DNA from 3 places in the uncultured Zhongshania sp. genome. Region 1 is predicted to be linked to each of the others. Evidence: predicted binding sites of a transcription regulator. Region 1 holds the regulator's gene; each other region holds the start of a gene.

Region 1 (6,671 bases):
TTTGAGGTAAATAAAGGATTCATGGTTCTCTCATAAATAACAAAATAAGAGACCCGGCACGCGCTAGAAGAGGATGTGAAACTGCACCTATTCCTACGCCGGTATTAACCGGATCAGGTTCAAGGGTTTGCAGTTCAGACTTGTTCAAGTCCTCCGCATCTCAGGCCGCAGCCACCCCTTAGGTTTTCGGGTGCGACTATATCAGATATTCCGGCGGATAATAAAGACGGACGCACCGCGTGGGTGGTACCCGCCGTCGCCGACTCCGAACGCATGGCAATCGATGGCGGCTTGTTTGTGGCGCGAACGACAGATGGCGGCGAGTCCTGGCAAACCTTTCGTGATGGGCTTCCTCAGCAAAATGCCTACGACATTGTATTACGGCACGGACTAGACGTGGCCGATGATGTTGTGTGTTTTGCCAGCACGACCGGCAATGTCTATCTGTCGGAAGACCGTGGCGAGCACTGGCAGTGTCTTGCCAATAATTTGCCACCGGTCTATTCCGTGAGGTTTGCTTAATCGCCATGGCTAGCGTTGAAATGACCCGCCATTTATTTCGATTCTTTCCGCAGTTACAGGATCAAAAAATCACTGTGCCCGCCGGATCAGTGGCGAATGTTATCCAAGCGGTAGAGTCGATGGCACCGGGCTTTAGTCACTATGTTCTAGATGAGCGCGGCGCCCTGCGCCGCCATGTTAATTTAAGCATTAACGACAGCATTGTGATTGACCGAAAAACGCTTTCAGATCGCGTGCCCGAAGACGGAACTCTTTTTATTTTTCAAGCGCTGAGCGGCGGCTGATCCGTCGGACTATAGCGATCATAGGTTCGGAGTCAGAGTAAAACTAACGCACTCAGTGAGTCTAAAGGACCAAATCGAAGTGCCGCAGTTACCCCTTTGAGCTCGCCGAGCATCGAATAGATTTAATGGTAAGGCTCCTGGCGAGGACTGTCTGAGCGAAGCGAGTTCCGCAGCGTTTTACCATTAAATTTAGTCGACGCGCAGGGAACCCGAAGGGCGAGTGAGTGGGGTGTGCTTTTCTTGCCTACTTCTTTTTCACATAAAAAGAAGTAGGTCGCCCAGCTGGGCGAAAAAATCGATACCAGAAGAAATATAATTAAAAAATAGCGCCGCAGATGCTCAGCTCAGCGCACCCTCAATGCGCTTTTTTGGACAAGGCCATAATCAAATCTGCTTCACCGGCAGTGATGCCGCAGCGCTGGGCTAATTCGGGTGCCGCGACTCCCTGCCCGGCCATTACGCTCACTTGTTGATAGAAACGCCTGTCTTTTTTGTCAGCGTCGCTGCGTTGCTGGCGCTCACCGAGCATTTCTAAATATTCTTCCAGCGCAGAAACCCGCTCGCCGAGTATGGCCATGGCGGAATTCTGCAGTTCAATTTTGCGTTCAAGTGCGATCACTACGGCATCTGCGTTTTGGGTTTGCATCGCTTCACTACTCGCCTGATCCCTACGACGCGCTTTACGCATATACACTAACAGGCCAATGCCCACTAAGCTGAGCACCAAACCCAGCATCGACGCCTCTGATAAATTCTGACACCATTCAATAAACTTCATGGGGAATTCAAGATAGTCATAAGTAGTCATTGCCGTTTCTTCCTGTTAATCCTTAGTCTGCCGCGTTTTGCAGCGCTATTCTTTGTTTCTGGATCTATGCCGCAGTCCACTCGCTTAGCCTGCCTTTTAGGCGGACGATGGCTTGGCTGTGGATTTGGCACACCCGTGATTCGCTGACCTCCATGACCTCACCTATTTCTTTAAGGTTGAGGCCATTCTCGTAGTACAGCGCCATCACTAATTTCTCTCGCTCTGGCAAGGCATTTATCTGACTGGCCAACGCGCTTTGAAAATCGTCTTCTAATACATTTTCGAGTGGCGCGTAGCGGTCATCACCGCCGCCGACTTCAATTGTGTCGTGCTCGCCTTCGCTCATTTGATCCAGGCTAAACAAACGCACCGAGCTGGTATCGCGCAAAAGCTCATGGTATTCGTCCAGGGAAATCGACATTTCCTCGGCGATTTCATTGCCACTGGCTTCCCGCCCCAGCCGACTTTCGACTTTGCGGACTGCTTCGCTCATTTCCCGCAGTTGGCGAGTAACCGAGCGCGGCGCCCAGCCGCTGTGGCGCATTTGATCAATCATGGCGCCGCGAATACGAATACTGGCGAAGGTTTCGAAACTCGCGCCTTTATCCATCTGGTAGTTGCTTCCCGCTTCCAGCAGGCCAATCATGCCAGCCTGGATAAGGTCATCGACTTCTACACTGGCCGGTAAGCGACTCACGAGGTGGTAGGCGATTCGCTTAACCAAAGGCGCATGACGGGTCACCAGCTCTTCGCGGCTGCCGTATTGCACATTTAAGTAGGCGGAGTGCCCGTTCACATCGCAGCTCCTGCGGTTTCTTCTTTGGAGAACATACGGTCGACGAAGAATTCGATATTGCCACTGGGACCCGTGGGCATTGGCCATTTGTCGACGGTTTCAGCTAAACGCCGGAACGCCAATGAAGACTCAGCACCAGGGTACAAATCACTGACGGCTTTCTGGCGAGTATCGGCTTTGATTAAATAGGGATCGCGGGGAATAAACCCAGCGTACTCCAAGGTGACGTCTAAGAAGCGCTGCGCAACTTCGTTTAAGCGCTCAAAGCCGTCGCGGGCTTGATCGTAGCTATTCACCATATTACGCAACACTTTAAAGCGCTTGATGCCGGCGTCGCGGTTCATGACTTTGATCAAGGCGTAGGCGTCTGCCATCGATGTTAGTTCGTCTGTTACCACCACCAAGACATATTGGCTGGCCCGGCTAAAGGTAATAACGCTGTCCGAGATGCCCGCAGCGGTGTCGACAATCATCACGTCGTAATCGCCGCTAAGCGCGCTTAGCGAGCGAACAATCGCCGCGTGTTGATCATTGCCCAACTCAGCCATTTTCTTGATACCAGAGGCGGCGGGAATAATTGAGATACCGTCGGGCCCCGGAAGCAAAATATCTTCGATTGAGCACTTGCCATCGAGCACGTGGGATAAATTCCATTTGGGCTTGAGGCCCAGCATGATATCGACATTGGCGAGACCTAAATCAGCGTCCATCAGCAATACTCGATTACCGCGCCGAGCTAATTGGCAAGCCAAGTTTACTGATACATTGGTTTTACCAACACCACCTTTACCACTACTGACCGCTATGACTTTTACCGCATTCATTGTTTTTATCGCTCTCCCGATACATTTTTTTCCGCTCCGTGCAGGCTGCGGACTCTCAAACTATCGTTCTTCTATGGTAAATCTGTCGTCTTTCAATTGATCTACGCAATATCACTAACTATTAAACTCAGTCTAGCCTACACCCGCACATTTAGGGCTGATCCGCGCTGAGGAGCTGCCGACGCGACAACAGCCGCAGGCACTGACTCTGACGCAGCCTGTTCTTCCGGCGCGCTCTGCTGACCATTGCGACGAACTTCAAAGGCTTTTGCCATGCGCACGGCCATATTGATTAATTTACCAGCATCGGCTGCTGACAAATTCTGTGGGACGCGAGGGCCATTGGCACACCACACAAGCGGCAAACGATGTTGGATCAAGTTAGATACCGCACCGCCCAATCGCATGGCCTCGTCGATACGGCTCAATACCGCACCCTGTGCGTTTAGTGATGAGTAAGCATCAATAATTTCGCTTTGCACGTAATTCTCGGCATCGGCTGGCAAGGTTAGAAAAACTTGTACATCTTGCATACCAGCCAACAAACCTTGCAGCTCGCTAATGCCGTGTTTATCTCGGAAAGAAATACCTGCCGTGTCTATTAACACCAGATTCTTTTTACATAGGAGACGGTAGGTTTTTACCGCCTCTTCCGCATTTGAGGCAACATGCACCGGCACTTGTAATATCCGGCCGTAAGCTCGCAATTGTTCCTGTGCGCCCACTCTGGCGGTATCCGTGGTTAATATCGCGATGCCACTGCGACCGTGAGTCAGCACATATTGGGCGGCTATTTTGGCGATGGTGGTGGTTTTACCCGCGCCCTGTGGGCCAACCAAACAAATTGCGCCGGACGTGGGTGGCGCTTTGACCATTAGTTTTTTACTCAGCAACATTTTAAGCATTTCACGCTGTACCGTGACGCTCTCATCCGCCGGAATTTCTGCGCTGAGTCGTTTACCCAGCGACGGATCGATATCGATCGCTGATAGAAAACTATTCAACTCTTGATACTCTGGGGCCTGATGACTTGCTTGCTGCCAGTTATGACCCTTTAGTTGATCCATTAGCATCGATTTCATCGAGGCCATTTCCTGCTTCATGGTATGCAGCTCTTCATTCTGCGACCACACCATTTGCGGTTCTGCGGCGCTTGGTCTTTTATTGTCGCTAGCTGCGGCCTGAACGGTTTGACTAATTTCCTCTTCCGCCTTTTTGCGGCGATTGAATAAGGCGTCAAGCGCGGTGGGTTCGCGCTCTACCTGCGTACTAGGGGTTTGCTGAGGGGTGGCAAATGACGGCGCTTGTGGCGCAGCCATCGCTGTTTCAAGCATGCCTTCAAGGCTTACGACCACCTCGACACCGCCGGCGACGCTACGACAGTCTAATATGACGGCGTCGGGACCGTGGGCGGCACGCACCAATCTCATGGCTTGTTGTGTATCCGCTGCTTGATATTTTTTAACTTGCATATGTTTCTCCCAACACATTTCAATTATTTTGAAATGTCATATTTAACATGACTACTCGCGATCTTTTTTTACTGCGAACACCCTAATTGAGGCGCCCTTGTTGACCGATTGTAGACAGTAATCTCACTTGCTTGCTGTCAGGTACTTCGTTGTACGACAGCACCGCTAATCCCGGTACACTGCGGCGAGTAAAACGTGACACCCATGAACGTATTGACGGTGACACCAGTACTACCGCAGGTTGCCCTGCTAACTCTTGGCGTTGACTGTAATCCGCCAATTCATTCTGTAATCGCTCAGCGATTCCAGGTTCTAATCCGGCGGCGCCCGCGTTGCCTCTGAGCATGTCTTGCAACAACTGTTCCAGATCTGGGTCGAGTGCAGAAACCGGCAAATCTTCTTCTAAGCCATTGATTTCCTGTACAATCATTCGTCCTAAAGCGACGCGAACCCCCTCCAATAATTCGTCAGGATTTTTGCTACGCGGCGCTTGCTCCGCCAAACTTTCGGCGATAAGACGAATACTGCGAATTGATACACCTTCTTTCAGCAGGTTCTGTAAAACCCGTACCACAATGCTGAGCGGCAATTGCTTGGGCACCACGTTTTCAACTAGACGCGGATCGGTCTTGGCAAGACGATCCAAGAGCTGTTGAACCTCTTCGTGGCCGAGTAATTCGTGGGCGTGCTGCTTAATAATTTGGCTGAGATGCGTCGCAATAACCGTACAGGGATCGACCACGGTGTAGCCCATGGTTTGCGCTTGATCGCGTTGGCTAGAATCGATCCAGACGGCATCCATACCGAACGCGGGATCTTTGGTTGGCGAGCCACGCAACTGTCCCTGCGCGCCGCCTGGATTAATCGCCAATTCTTTGCCGGCCTGAATATCACCCTGGGCAATGGTGTCGCCCAGCAGTTGAATACGGTAGCTGCTGGGAGACAGCTCAAGGTTGTCGCGGATATGCACAGGCTGAATTAGAAAGCCTAAGTCCTTTGACAGCTTTTTACGCACGCCGGTGATTCGCGCAATCAACTCACCACCTTGGTTGCGGTCAACCAGTGGGATTAAACGGTAGCCAACTTCCAGACTCACCACATCCATTGGTGTGACTTCATCCCAATTTAACTCGCTGGGCTCACGCGCAACGGGAATCTCTTCGATATTCTCATCTTCATCGACGAGTTCTTGCGCATGTTTTTTCTGATTCTGCATCCACCAGCCGCTGCCAGCACAAGCACCGGCGAGCATTAAAAATACTAGATTTGGCATGCCGGGAATGATGCCGATTAAGCCCAATAGGGTTGCCGACATATACAGCACATTGGGGTTGGCAAACATTTGCCCAACAATTTGCTTACCCATGTTTTGTGAGCGAGAAATCCGCGTCACAATAATCGCAACCGCAGTAGACAGCAGCAATGATGGCAACTGCGCCACCAGGCCGTCACCGATGGTCAGCAAGGTATAGTTATGCATCGCCTGCGAGAAGCTCAAACCATGCTGGGTCATACCGACGCCAAGGCCGCCGATGATGTTGATGAACAAAATCATTATGCCAGCGACCGCGTCACCGCGAACGAACTTGCTGGCACCGTCCATGGAGCCGTAGAAATCTGCCTCGGTCCGCACTTCTTCGCGGCGCCGGCTGGCTTCTTCTTGATTCAACAAACCGGCGTTTAGATCTGAGTCTATCGCCATTTGTTTGCCGGGCATGGCATCCAAAGTAAACCGCGCCGTCACTTCAGATACACGACCGGCACCCTTGGTTACCACCACAAAGTTGATAACAACCAGGATGATAAATACCACGATACCAACGACGTAGTTGCCGCCAATAACAAATTCGCCAAAGGACTCGATAACCTTACCCGCCGCGCCGGGGCCATTGTGACCTTCAAGTAACACCACGCGAGTAGATGCCACGTTCAGTGCTAAACGCAGCAGTGTGGCTAAGAGCAATA
Region 2 (6,671 bases), on a different contig from region 1:
TGCTTTAGTATTTGTCATCATCGTTTCTCCTTTGTGTGAGTGTAAAGTATCAGGAGTTAACTGAATGCCAGCTTAAGCACTAAAAAGATTATTCAGCCCTCAAATAATACTAGTTTTCCCCCATCGACGTTTCAAATTCACCCACAACGCCACCCATCACAGGGTCCTGAGTTGCTCCTCGCAACATGAAGATCTCAACTCGACGATTTCTCGCCCGTCCTTCGACAGTCTTATTATCAGCAATAGGCCTGGTATCCGCGTACCCCGCCACCCTAAAGCGGGCAGGTGATTGACCACTGCTTTCAACAATACTGCGAATCACAGTCGCAGCTCGCGCTGATGACAAATCCCAATTTGAATAAAATCTATCGGTATGAATTGGACGGTTGTCTGTGTGGCCCGCCACCACAATTTGACCAGAAATATCATCCAAGACGTTGCCAAATTTAACAATAACCGCGTCAAATCCTGGCGAAAGATCCGCCTTACCAGACGGGAATGACCCTCTTTCACGAATTCGAATAATAATCACTTTATTGCCATCGTTCTCAACTTCGACGAGACCTTCACTAATCTCCAATTGCAGATGCGCTTTCACCTTTTCAAGGTCATCTAACATTTGGTCATCGGCTTCGACCGACACAAAATCCGTCATTTCGCGCATAGCTTCTTGGCGTACTTGATTCTCTGCAGTCGGCCTCACCGTGCCGGGAGTGAAGTCCCGCGCTATCATGCTGGTACCAATTGGCGGCTTAAACGCCGGCACCTCGCGCTGCACACCAAACGCGTCTTTCATCGAACCAGACAATTCTTTAAATTTTTGCTTATCCATTTCCGAGAACGAAAACAGCAACACAAAGAATGCCAAGAGCAAAGACATCAAGTCAGCGAAAGTAAGTACCCACGCTGGCGCACCCGCGTCAGGCTTTTTAACATGTGCATCATCCACTTACTTACGCCTCCTCCGCCTTTTTATCAGGCTCGCGCTTATTGTCTGGCAAGTAAGTGGACAGCAGGGACTCAAGAACCCGAGGATTAATACCCTCTTGAATACCGTCAACCGCTTCAAGTATGAGATGACGATTGCGACGCTCCTCAGATGTTCTGAACGCCAGCTTTTCAGCAATCGGAAGAGCGACAACATTAGCCAGAACAGCGCCGTAAAGGGTAGTTAGCAAGGCAACCGCCATGGCGGGCCCTATCGCTTTGGGATCAGACATATTCGACATCATCTGCACCAGGCCCACGAGAGTACCGATCATACCCATAGCGGGAGCGGATTCGCCAAAGCCCTTAAACACGGACTCGCCCATCTCATGACGTTCAATGGCCAAATTTATTTCTTTGTTTAGCACTCGGCGCACAAATTCTGGGTCGTGGCCATCAATTGCCATTTGCACGCCCTTATTCAAGAATTCATTACTAATTTCAAGCGACTCTAGACCAAGCAAGCCCTCTTTACGGGCCACACCAGCCATTTCCATGCACTGAGCAATCAAGGCTTCAGAGCTTGTTGTCTTGTGGACAAATGCGCGGGACGCCACCTTGAACGCGCCCAAGGTTTGGTCCAGTGGAAACTTCACCAAATTGGCGAGTAAGCCACCACCAACCACAATCAACAGACTTGGCGCATCAATAAACCCACTCGCGCTGCCGCCGATTAAAATTGCCACGACAATGACACCCAGCGCGCCCAACATGCCTAAAAGAGTTGCGATATCCAACGGACTTCTCCAATGCCTTGTTTACCTAGCTGGGCATAATGTCAGCTGACGAAAACACTTCGTCGACTATTGCCCTCATACGTAACCCACTTAACGGCCGAAGTCGCACTCTCTGTATAAGAGAATACCCTGATAGCGCACACCAAATTTCTATTTCCGCCGCCCAAGTAAACTCGCGAACTGACATTGCACGTGGCACTTTTCTACATGGTATGCTTGCGCAATACACAATATGAGTTCACTGCCCCACACCATGCTTACTCACCACCTCCTCGATTTTGGCCGCGGGCCTGCACGCTGGCTCGAATCTGAGTCAAATAGCGACACACTGCATTTCTCCGCAGCTAATGGCTTCCCGATAGGGAGTTACCGATTTTTCCTCGACCACTTTAAGCGTGACTTTAGCCTTATCGGGCTTGAGAACCGGGGCGCATGGAACCAAGAGCCTCCGTCGCGCGGCTTCACATGGCGCCAACACGCCGACGATTTAATTGCCTTTCTCGACCACCGGCGCGTAAGCCAACATAAAGGCCCAGTTATCGCCATGGGCCACTCAATCGGCGGCACGGTAAGCGCCTTGGCCGCTGCCAAACGACCGGATTTGTTTAAAGCCTTGTTAATGTTCGATCCCGCTGCTATTCCAGGCCGCATCATGCCCAAGATTGCGACAATCGCGCCCACCACGTTGATGGGCCAAATGAAGCTTGTAAAAAGTACCCTACGCAGAAAAACACACTGGGAAAGCCGCGAAGCATTCATCAACTATCACCGAGAAAAGTCGGCCTACCGGCGATTTTCTGACGCGGCGTTCGACGATTACGCACAAGCGGGCCTAGTCGAGCAAGACGATGGCAGCTTTACCCTGCGCTACGGTCGCGAATGGGAAGCCCACAACTTTCAACACACCTATTCGCCATGGCAAGCTTTGCGCCATATTACGGTTCCGACCCTGGTCTTGCGTGCGGAGCACTCCTACCTTCACAAACCCAAGGATTTTGCCCGTAATATCGCCAGGGTTTCCCAGCATGTTAGCCACGGTGTCATCACCGGCACGGGACACATGGCCTTACAGGAGGACTGCCAGCAAGTTGTTGCCAAAAGCTATGCCTGGCTACGTGAACAGCAACTGCTAAGTAGTCAACCGTGAAGATATTGCAGGTGCTTACTCATTCAAAAGCCAACACGCACTGGCCGGCTAGCCAGATAGCGATGTTAATTAGTGCGATCCTGCTGGCATCCTGCGCCTCTACCCCACCGTCAGCCGCAGTAAAATCCGCTGAGCTAAGCAGCCTCCTTAGGGATCAATGGCAAACTGTCAGCCTTCGGGACCATAAGATGGGATATCGTCATATTCGGAGAGAACTTAATAGCGAGCGCATCAACAGCACAGAAACTCTGGCGCTCACCTTGAGCCAACCCGGAACCCGCGACCGTAAAATCAGTACGATTCTGAGCTATCAAGAGTCGATTGACGGCAAGGCTATTTCGCTAAGTAAAACCATGACCTCGGAAACCGCCAACCACCAAATGAACGCAAAGGTGAGCGGAAATACGCTTGTGGTAACGCTAAAACAAGACGCCAAGGCGGAGAAATATGCCATTCCGGAGCCTTTCTATCTACCGGAAGGCCTTCGACTGGCCCTGCTAAAGCACGAGCCGCGCGATGCGCTCCTGACGTATTACAGTTGGAATTTTAGTACCCGCAGCTTCGACAAGATCAGTCTAACAATCAAAGCCTATACCGACTCAGCCAACCCCGCTTATGCATGGCATATACAAAAAGCCACCGCGATCGGCGAAAGCAGCAAGACTAGTGATATTTTCACTGACGCACACTTTTACCCACTAACAGAGCGCAGCCACTCAAACGGCGGAGACGTTCTATTTGCGAGCTGTGACCGCGCCTGCGCGACAGCTGACTTTATACCAAACACCCATGTCTACCGGCAGCTCATACAATCGCCCTATCGCATTAGTGATAGCGCCCTGCAGGGAAAAATACGCTATCACTTAAGTGGTGATTTTGATTTGCAGCCGCCCACCACTTACGAGCAGAGCGTAGCTGTTAGCCCGGAGGGTACAGAGCTTGTCGTCTGCGGCGACTGCGGAACAGAATCGTCACCCAGCGACGACGATCTGAATACCGCACTCAAGGACAATTACTGGCTGCCCGCGCAGAACCCGATATTCAAAAATCTAGTCGCAGAACTGCTACCAGATCAAGATTCCGACCCCAGCGGGCAGATGCAGCGCCTCACGCGTTTTGTGACCCGACATATGAGCGACGAACCCAGCTACTCCGGCTATGCAACTGCCTTAGAGGCATTTAATAGTCAGCAGGGCGATTGCACTGAGCACGCCTTATTACTAGCTACCCTCGCCCGAGCTGCGAACATACCCACCAGAGTGGTATTTGGATTGGCCTATAACAACGAACGATTTTTGGGGCGCAAATACGTGTTTGTGCCTCACGCGTGGGTGCAGGCATGGACAGGCAGTAAATGGGAGAGCTTCGACAGTGGCTTGGGGGACTTTACCGCTGGCTATATCGCGCTGGGCCTGAGTAATGGCGATCAAAGTGACATTCTAAAAATTAACGAACAGTTACATAAAATACTTATCGCATCAGCAATACAAATCAGGAGACGCTGAATGCACAGCGCCTCCTGACAAAAGACCAAAAAGTGGGGGTAAAACTGATTTTCTAAAAGCCAGACTTATTCGTAAGCAACCGGCATTTCTTGCAGTGTTTGATCACTAGCCACATCAATATCCGCGACCTCAACAGCGCCAGCGCGAACCGCACCAACAACAGTCACTTCTTCAATCAATTGCACCGGCTCATCAGCCACTGCACTCATCGGCGCTGCGGCCACTGCAACCACTGCCAGCATCATTACACGTACAAAACTATTTACACTCATTACCTACTCCGTCGCCCTTAGGCAGCTAATCAATCTTGCGGCAACCTACACGCACTGCACGAGGGCCCTTAACGGAGTAATTATCGTGTCGAATTGTGACATTCGTATTAATGTATTGTGACAAAACACAAAAAAATCAAAAAACATGGGATTTCTTATCACACGCCCCGGCACTAGAGGGTCGTTTAGTTTACCAAACTACCCGATGAGGCAATCACGACAGCATCGCAGCTGCCAATAAATTGCGTACGACCTGCGACCAGAGCCACGGCTGCGCAAGAAACTTAGAGGTGGAGAGCGCGACCACAAAACACGTATCGTGATCACCGCTAATATGAGTGTCTGCTATGCTTGGACAATAATAATCTGACAGAGATACCCGAATGCCTAATCAACTCGCCGACTGGCACCACGCTATTACCACCCGCGATATCGCCATGCTTGACGATATCCTCGCCGACAACGCGACATTCCATTCACCTGTAGTATACACCCCACAAGTCGGCAAAGAGGTCACCAAGATGTACCTCAGCGCCGCATTCCACGTCCTTCTCAACGACAGTTTTCACTACGTGCGCGAGGTCGCCGATGGCAAAAATGCCATCCTGGAATTTATGGTCGATGTCGATGGTGTGCAGGTCAATGGCGTGGACATGATCCGCTGGGATCACGACGGCAAGATCGCCGATTTTAAAGTGATGCTCCGCCCATACAAAGCGATCAATTTAGTGAAGGACAAGATGCGCGAAATGCTTGAGAGTTTATAAAAGTAGAGCAAACAAATTTCTCGCACAAATCGCTCAACAGATTCGGGGTAAGAAAATTTCCGCGGGCTTTATCCGTTATACGTTTCTCACCCCATGTGTTCCGCCAGGTAATCCACCAGACTTTTAATCTTGGGTGACAGCTGACGATTAAAAGGATACAAGGCCCAAATACCTTCTTCTGGTTCCTGATAAAAATCCAAGGCCATCAATAAGCGCCCTTGTTTGATATGATCTTGAACATAGTAGTCCGGCACCTGGATTAAGCCCAAGCCCTTGAGCGCGGCATCAACTAAGGCGTAAGCGCTATTGCACTGAATTCGACCCGACACTTTAATGCTTCGCGCTTTTCCACTCTCCATGAAACGCCAGTACCCTGACCCGCCCACCAAACATTCATGCTGATCTAATTCTGATACTGTATGCGGCACACCAAAACGACTTATATAGTCAGGAGCGGCGCAAACATGGCGCCGCCGCGCAGACAGTTTTCGCGCAATCATGCTCGAATCCTGCAAGTGACCCAGGCGAATTGCCAGATCATAGCCGTCAGCCAAAATATCCACCAATTGATTTGATAGCAAACACTCAACCTCTAACTGAGGATTTAGCGCCATAAAATCATTGATCAACGGCATGACCCGCTCCTCACCAAAGGTAATCGGTGCGGTAAGTTTTATCTTACCCTGAGGCGTGGCCTGCAGATCGGATACCGCTCTTTCTGCGTCTAGCAAACCCTCCAGGGCATGGCTACAGTGTCGAAAATAAACAGCACCCGCTTCAGTGAGCGCAACTTTACGGGTGGTGCGATAAAGCAACTTCACCTTGAGACGCGCCTCCAAGCTAGCGACCTGTCTACTTATCTGCGCCACAGAAAGGCGAAGACGTTTTGCCGCCGCCGTAAAACTCGCGGTTTCCGCTACCGCGACAAATTCACTAATCCCATTCCATTCCGACATTATTACCGCCTCGTAAAAGTCTTTTACATATAATGAACATTACACACAATGAGGAAACAATTACAATCAAGGCCGTTCTCTACAATCATTATCACCTAACCATCTCTCGGAGCGACTTCATGTCAGACCAATTTATAAAATCTAAAGCCGCTGTGGCCTGGGGTCCCGGCCAGCCATTAAAAATTGAAGAAGTCGACGTCATGCTACCCAAGGCAGGCGAGGTGCTTGTCCGCATCGTCGCCACCGGCGTATGCCACACAGACGCATTTACCTTGTCGGGCGATGATCCAGAGGGTATTT
Region 3 (6,671 bases), on a different contig from region 1:
ATGTCTTCCGTAGTAGAAATAACACCAGCGGTGCTGAAATAACGGCTCAAATAACGGATGTATCTGCGCTCAATGGCAGCAATACCTTGATTCGTTTAGACGGCAGCGGTTGGCGCTTCTTTGACGAAAGTAGTGGTGCCGAATTAACTGGTGTGACCGGCAGTGGCAGCGTGGTAGATCCTTTTGTGGTGGACGGCGTATCGCTCAGCTTAACGTCGGCGGCCGCAGTGGGAGATCAGTTTCTATTGCGTCCAACACGCGGCGCAGCTGAGAACTTAAAAGTGGTGATGACTGATCCTGCGGGCATTGCTGCAGCGGCGGCAACCCGGAGTACCGCTGACCTAAATAATATTGGTTCCGGAAAGATTTCAGAAACTGACGTCGTTGATAGCAGCAATCCGAATCTATTGGACGCAGTTGACATACAATTTTTATCGCCAACCTCTTACCAGATAAATGGTGCAGGTAGCTTTAGCTATGCATCGGGTTCAGACATCACTATCAACGGCAATAAAGTCGTGATTACCGGATCACCACAAGCGGGCGATAGCTTCACGATCGCTGCCAACACAAATGCCTTGGGCGACAACCGCAACCTTCTAAAAATGGCGGGGGCAGAAAGTAGCAAGGTCCTTAATGGCGGTAGCGCGAGTATTCAAGATACCGTAAATGGTTTGGTTGGGAATATTGCTGTAGCAACTCGCAGTGCGCAGATTAACCAACAATCTCAAGAAAATTTGCTTAATCAAACTCGCAGTAATCAGCAGGCAATATCGGGTGTGAATTTAGACGAAGAGGCGGCTAATTTATTGAAGTTTCAACAGGCCTATCAAGCCGCAGCTCAGGCCGCCGGCGTCGCCAATGATTTGTTTCAGGCCCTGATGGGTGCATTTCGATAAGTCGTTTTAACACGGCGAGTCTGCACGGCATAGCGTTGTAGCTAAAGAGAGTAATTCGATGAGAATTTCGACAAGTCAAATGTATACCAACAGCGTGACCAGCATGCTGAACCAGCAATCAAAGCTGGCGGCGACGCAGCAGCAGCTGTCGACTGGCAAGCGTATTCTCACACCTTCCGATGACCCAGTCGGTGCGGTGCGGAGTTTGGAACTAAGCCGCGCGCAGGAACAAACTGAACAATATATGCGCAATTCGGAATTACTAGACAGTCGTCTGCGTCTTGAAGAAAGTGTGGTCGGCAGCAGTATCGACGTCGTTCAGCGTATCCGTGAGCTGACGGTCCAAGCGAATAATGATTCCCAGAGTAACGAGTCGCGCCTATCCATAGCCTCTGAGCTCCGCCAGCAATTAGATAATTTACTGGCATATGCCAATACCAAAGACAGTAGCGGCCATTTCATTTTTGCGGGATACCAAGAGGGCAGTGCACCATTCTCAAAAACCGCTAATGGCTATAGCTACAACGGAGACGATGGCCAGCGCCAATTGCAGATTGGACCCTCACGTCGCATGGCGGACGGTGATCCCGGCTCTGATGTGTATATGAGTATTCTCAACGGCAATGGCCAATTTATCGCCAGTGCCGCCGATGGCAATACCGGAACCGGCATTATTAATGCTGGCAGCGTTGCAAACGTCCAAGCATTCAGCCACGACACGGTGAGTGTTCGTTTTAATAGTGAAACCCAATACGATATTTTGGATAGTGGCGGTGCGGTTATCGATTCCGGCGACTACCTCAGTGGTGGCGACATCCAAGTCGCGGGTATGTCGGTGAGTATAAAAGGCACGCCGGCAGCAGGAGATGAATTCACGCTTGCGCCCTCAAAGCGGCAAGATCTGTTTTCTATGGTCGAGGCGCTAGCGCTGTCTCTAGAAACGCCACGTAAAAACCCGACTGAACGAGCCGATCAGCACAATGAAATAAACACTGCCCTTAGCAGTTTTGACCGTGCCATTGACCATCTTATACAGAAGCAGTCCAGTATTGGCGCGAGAATGGAGTCCTTGCAGCGTCAAACTGATATAAATTCAGGTGCCAGTTTGCAAATATCTGAAAACCTGAGTTTGATTAACGATTTAGACTACGCTGAAGCAATCTCTAGATTTAGCCAGCAGCAGGCGGCATTGCAGGCTGCCCAACAGGCATTTGCTAAGACCCAGGGCTTATCGTTATTTAATTACATCTAAACCCTCGATGCTGGTTCGAAGGATTCGAGCTGGCATCAAATACTTCCCTTCCTTTGTACTCTTCCTCAAGCAACTTTTAATAGCACTTTAATTTTAGTTTTAAAATCTTAGGTCGATATTGCTAAAGCGTGCGATTTTTCCGGCGAAAACCGCATAAATCCTTGATTTACGAAGGGCATTACGGATCCAAGTGCGTACATCTACTTACTAAATAAACTTAAAGATCTCCCTGAAATCTCCGTTATATGGGGTGAAAGCAAAATACAGCCAATCGGGCTGGTGCTTAATCAAAGACACTTAGTCTTTATACCGCATAGAGTGGAAAGGAGATTTACCATGGCCCTAAGTATCAACACCAATGTTGCGTCACTGAATGCACAGCGTAACCTGCAAAAGTCGCAAGAAACATTGAACACTTCATTGCAGCGCCTTTCTACTGGCCTGCGTATCAATAGCGCGAAAGATGATGCGGCTGGTTTGGCGATCACTACACGCTTCACAACCCAAATCAACGGTTTGAACCAAGCGGTTCGTAATGCCAACGACGGTATCTCACTAGCCCAAACTGGTGAAGCGGCCATCGACGAAATTACTAACAACTTACAGCGTATTCGCGAGCTAGCGGTTCAGTCAGCTAACTCAACATACTCTGCCTCAGACCGCGCGGCACTGGACTCAGAAGTACAGCAACGTCTAGCTGAGATCGACCGTATCGGCAGCCAAACTTCCTTTAACGGAACCAAACTTCTCGACGGTAGCTTCGGCAGCGCCAGCTTCCAAGTAGGTGCCAACGTCGGTGAAACCATCAGCGTTAACTTAGCCACAGGTGTTAAATCTAACCAGATCGGTCAGATTGCTAGCGCAACTGGTATAGCTACATCAGATGCACTTCCAGCCAATACCTTGAGTATTGCAGTGGGAGATGGTGATGCAGTGGTAATCGACGCGTCTACAGCAGGTAATGGCGCTGGCCAAACCGCAGCGAGCGCATTCGCTAAAGCCGATGCGATTAACTCAGCCGGTGTATTTGGCTTGAGCGCAACGGCAACCAACGAGAGCACTCTAGCCTTCAGCGCTATCGGTGGCGCGTCTGGTAATACATACGCCCTGACCATCAACGGTGTAGACGTGTTCGACGCAGCCACTGACGTATCTACCGCTGTTGATATCAACTCCTTCGTCAACACAGTTAACCAGAAATCGGTTGAAACTGGTGTAACAGCTTCGGTATCGGGTACAGATGTTATCTTCACCTCCGCAGATGGTCGTGAAATTGCCCTTGACGAAACTAGTGCAGTTGGCGGTGTGGGTGACGACACAAGCTACGGCTCAGTGACCTTGTCATCTTCAGACACCATCACAGTTGTAGGCGGCACTACCATCGGGGTAGCTGACGGCACCGTTGCTAAAGACACAACGACTTTGTCTTCGGTATCAGTATCTTCGGTAGCAAACTCGAATGACGCGATACAGCGTATCGACTCAGCGCTTAATTCGGTAAGTACACTGCGCAGCGAGTTCGGTGCAGTTCAAAACCGCTTTGAATCAACGATCACTAACTTGCAGACAATCTCTGAAAACCTGTCTGCATCACGTGGTCGGATTCTGGACGCTGACTTCGCTGCTGAAACGGCAAACCTGACTAAAGCGCAAATCCTGCAACAGGCTGGCACCGCCATCCTAGCCCAGGCTAACTCGCTTCCACAGGCTGCCTTAAGTCTGCTGCAATAAGCAACAACCCGATGACTTCCCGCGCTCAGTGAGCGCGGGATTTTCGGCCCGGAAAGGGAGTTAAAGGGAGAGACTTAAGGGCCAATAGGCCCTATTCGTGTTTTCCGAATAGCTGTTTGAAAGGGTGAAAGGTTACGTTATGGATACTAGTTTACATACCCAAGCAGTCGCGAGTAGCTTAGTCAAAGCGCCTGTTAGAACGGCGAACAGTACGATGACTGTTGGTCAGGTAGCGGCCGCGTCTAGTCAGTTTCAGGGCGGCAGTTCTTTGCCCAAGGGCGCAGATGTCGGCGCCAAATTGCCGCTCTCTGCTGCTAATAAGCCGACCGCAGATAAAAGCTCCGAGGCGAATCAGTCCTCAGAGATGAGTCGTATGGCGGCGGCCTTGGCGACGGAATTGAGCTCGCCGGGCAATATAGAGCGTACCGAACAAGCGGTAGCAAAGCTCAATGAAATACTTAAAGATCGCGAGCGAGACCTAGAGTTTTCGATAGATGAAGACACGGGACGTACAATTTTGAAAGTAATTCACGCTGAGTCTGGCGAAGTCATTCGGCAGATACCACCGGAGGAGCTTCTCAATATTGCGCGGGTTTTTATTGAGGGGACGGGCAGCTTAATTGAAGACCAAGCCTGATTGGCGTGATATCTGCATAGTAAAGCCGAATAGGACATGTAGATTTGAGCTTAAGGCTTTTTAAAACACAAAGCAGCTTATATTGCATGTTAGTAAGTACATGTGATTATAGCGAAGCGGCAGTATCTCTTCATAATATATTGTTGCTAAAAGCGGGTAGGTAAATGATATGGCATCTTTAACCGCATCGGGAATTGGTTCAGGGCTCGATATTAATAGTATCGTCTCACAGCTTGTTGCTGCCGAACGCAGCCCAGTGGAAACACGATTAAACTCCAAGGAATCATTAATTCAGGCGCGTCTATCGGCGTTTGGGTCCCTTAAATCTGCCCTAACAAACTTCAAAGCTAGCCTCAGTACACTTAAAAACCCTGAAAGCTTTACCAAGCGTAGTGCGACCGTTGGCGATCCCACGGTGTTTTCCGCAACGACCACCGCAACAGCAGCGCCTGGCACCTATTCAGTTAAAGTAGAACAATTGGCGACAAGCCATAAAATAGCGTCGCAAGCGTATACCGATAGCGCCACCAGTGTCGGCAGTGGCGAGTTAAACTTCACTATCAATGGTGAATCATTTTCAGTCGCTGTCGCCGAGGGTGCGGATAGCTTGGCGGAAATACGTGACGCGGTAAATTCCGCAGCGGGGAACAGTGGTGTAAGCGCGTCAATTATTAATGATCAAGACGGCGCCCACTTGGTATTTTCCTCCACAAAAACCGGTGTTGAGAATGCTATTAATATTTCTGTCACCGCCGGAGCTAGTGGTGACTTGAGCCAGCTCGCCTACGATACCAATCTAGGTTCACAAGTTAGTTCAATGGTTGAGAAAGCAGAGGCCTTAGATTCTATTGTCATCGTTGACGGTTTCACCAAAACCAGCGCGGATACCAAAATTGAAGGCATGATCGAAGGCGTAAGTTTAGACCTCAAAAAAGCAGTGCCAGGTGAAAGCTTTAGCCTTAAAGTGCAAGTAGATACTAAATCGGTTAAGAGTGCGATTGAGGGTTTTGTAAACAATTATAATACCCTGATGACCACCATAAATGACCTGACTGCCTACAACCCAGAATCTAAAACCGCGGGATTATTGCAGGGCGATTCAGCAACGCGCAGCGTAGCCAATCAATTGCGCCAAGAAATGGGAACGATAGTGAGCGGCTTGGGAACTGAGCTCGACTCGCTAGCGGAAATAGGCATCACCACCGGCGATAAGAACAAGTTGGTTATCGACACCACGGTGTTTGCTGAGGTCGTCGCCTCCGATTTTGACAAATTAAGCGGAATATTTTCTAGCGAATCTGGCTATGCAGTTCGTCTCGATAGTTTAATTGGCGACCTCACTGCAAGCGGCGGCATTTTAACGAATCGTACTGACGGCCTTACCAGTCAGGTCAAGCGGATTAACGAGCAAAGAGAAGCCTTGGATGCCCGTATCGTGGGAATCGAAGCCCGCTACCAAGCTCAGTTTAGCGCACTAGATAGCCTGCTGGGGCAGCTTAATTCAACCGGCGACTTTCTCACTCAGCAGCTGGCAAACTTGCCGGGTACTGTGTTTAAAAATGGTAAATAGGCCGTCTTTATACGTATAAGTACCTTGATAAAAGACTAAAGAAATCCGCTGAAAAGTCGTCAATTAGGATAAGCAAAGGGGCTTATCAAGAGGAAAGAATATGAGTTATTCAGCAGGTAGAGCGACTCAAGCATACGCATCAGTAGGGGCCCAATCTAGGGTGTCGGCGGCGAGTCCACACCGCTTAATTCAACTGTTAATGGATGGTGCGCTTGATCGGCTTGCAATTGCCAAAGGTCATATGCAGCGCCACGAAGTGCCTCAGAAGATAAATGCAGTAAATCGTACTATGTCTATCATCGACGGTTTGCGAATGAGCTTAGATCATAATATTGACGCTAAAATGAGCGATAACTTAGAGAGCTTATACGACTATATGAATCGTCGTCTCTTGCTGGCAAACATCAATAACGACGTTACCGGTTTAGACGAAGTCTCGTCCTTGTTACGTGAATTGAAAGAAGCATGGGATGCCATTCCCGACGGTTTACAAAATAGTGGCAAGGGCGAGAGTTTAGCGGCGCTCACAATGTAACGGTATTTCTTTTAGGTGTAGGTTTTTGCTCTGTCCGCGGTGCGCAG

Evidence for each region. Region 1 encodes FliA, which starts transcription of late flagellar genes. Its sites were predicted from a motif close to TAAAGTTATNNNNNNNNCGGCCGATANCC; they were not measured.
Region 2: the regulator FliA is predicted to act here: its motif matches at 1,813-1,841, upstream of pomA (flagellar motor protein PomA).
Region 3: the regulator FliA is predicted to act here: its motif matches at 3,944-3,972, upstream of AAC007_RS11170 (flagellar protein FlaG).

What each region holds. Positions count from the first base shown of each region.
Region 1 covers NZ_CAXBHN010000026.1:29,134-35,804, forward strand. Annotated here, with positions in the region: gene AAC007_RS15575 (TonB-dependent receptor) at 1-23, opposite strand, end outside; TPP riboswitch at 74-189, opposite strand; gene AAC007_RS15580 (hypothetical protein) at 274-522, shown strand; gene AAC007_RS15585 (MoaD/ThiS family protein) at 528-806, shown strand; gene AAC007_RS15590 (DUF2802 domain-containing protein) at 1,162-1,614, opposite strand; gene AAC007_RS15595 (RNA polymerase sigma factor FliA) at 1,679-2,410, opposite strand; gene AAC007_RS15600 (MinD/ParA family protein) at 2,407-3,243, opposite strand; gene flhF (flagellar biosynthesis protein FlhF) at 3,372-4,706, opposite strand; gene flhA (flagellar biosynthesis protein FlhA) at 4,789-6,671, opposite strand, start outside.
Region 2 covers NZ_CAXBHN010000008.1:26,863-33,533, forward strand. Annotated here, with positions in the region: gene AAC007_RS08990 (hypothetical protein) at 1-21, opposite strand, end outside; gene AAC007_RS08995 (flagellar motor protein MotB) at 110-949, opposite strand; gene pomA (flagellar motor protein PomA) at 954-1,724, opposite strand; gene AAC007_RS09005 (alpha/beta hydrolase) at 1,957-2,871, shown strand; gene AAC007_RS09010 (transglutaminase domain-containing protein) at 2,883-4,376, shown strand; gene AAC007_RS09015 (hypothetical protein) at 4,442-4,648, opposite strand; gene AAC007_RS09020 (nuclear transport factor 2 family protein) at 5,032-5,415, shown strand; gene AAC007_RS09025 (LysR substrate-binding domain-containing protein) at 5,502-6,371, opposite strand; gene AAC007_RS09030 (S-(hydroxymethyl)glutathione dehydrogenase/class III alcohol dehydrogenase) at 6,491-6,671, shown strand, end outside.
Region 3 covers NZ_CAXBHN010000011.1:102,255-108,925, forward strand. Annotated here, with positions in the region: gene flgK (flagellar hook-associated protein FlgK) at 1-899, shown strand, start outside; gene flgL (flagellar hook-associated protein FlgL) at 958-2,151, shown strand; gene AAC007_RS11165 (flagellin) at 2,488-3,882, shown strand; gene AAC007_RS11170 (flagellar protein FlaG) at 4,022-4,519, shown strand; gene fliD (flagellar filament capping protein FliD) at 4,689-6,089, shown strand; gene fliS (flagellar export chaperone FliS) at 6,190-6,624, shown strand.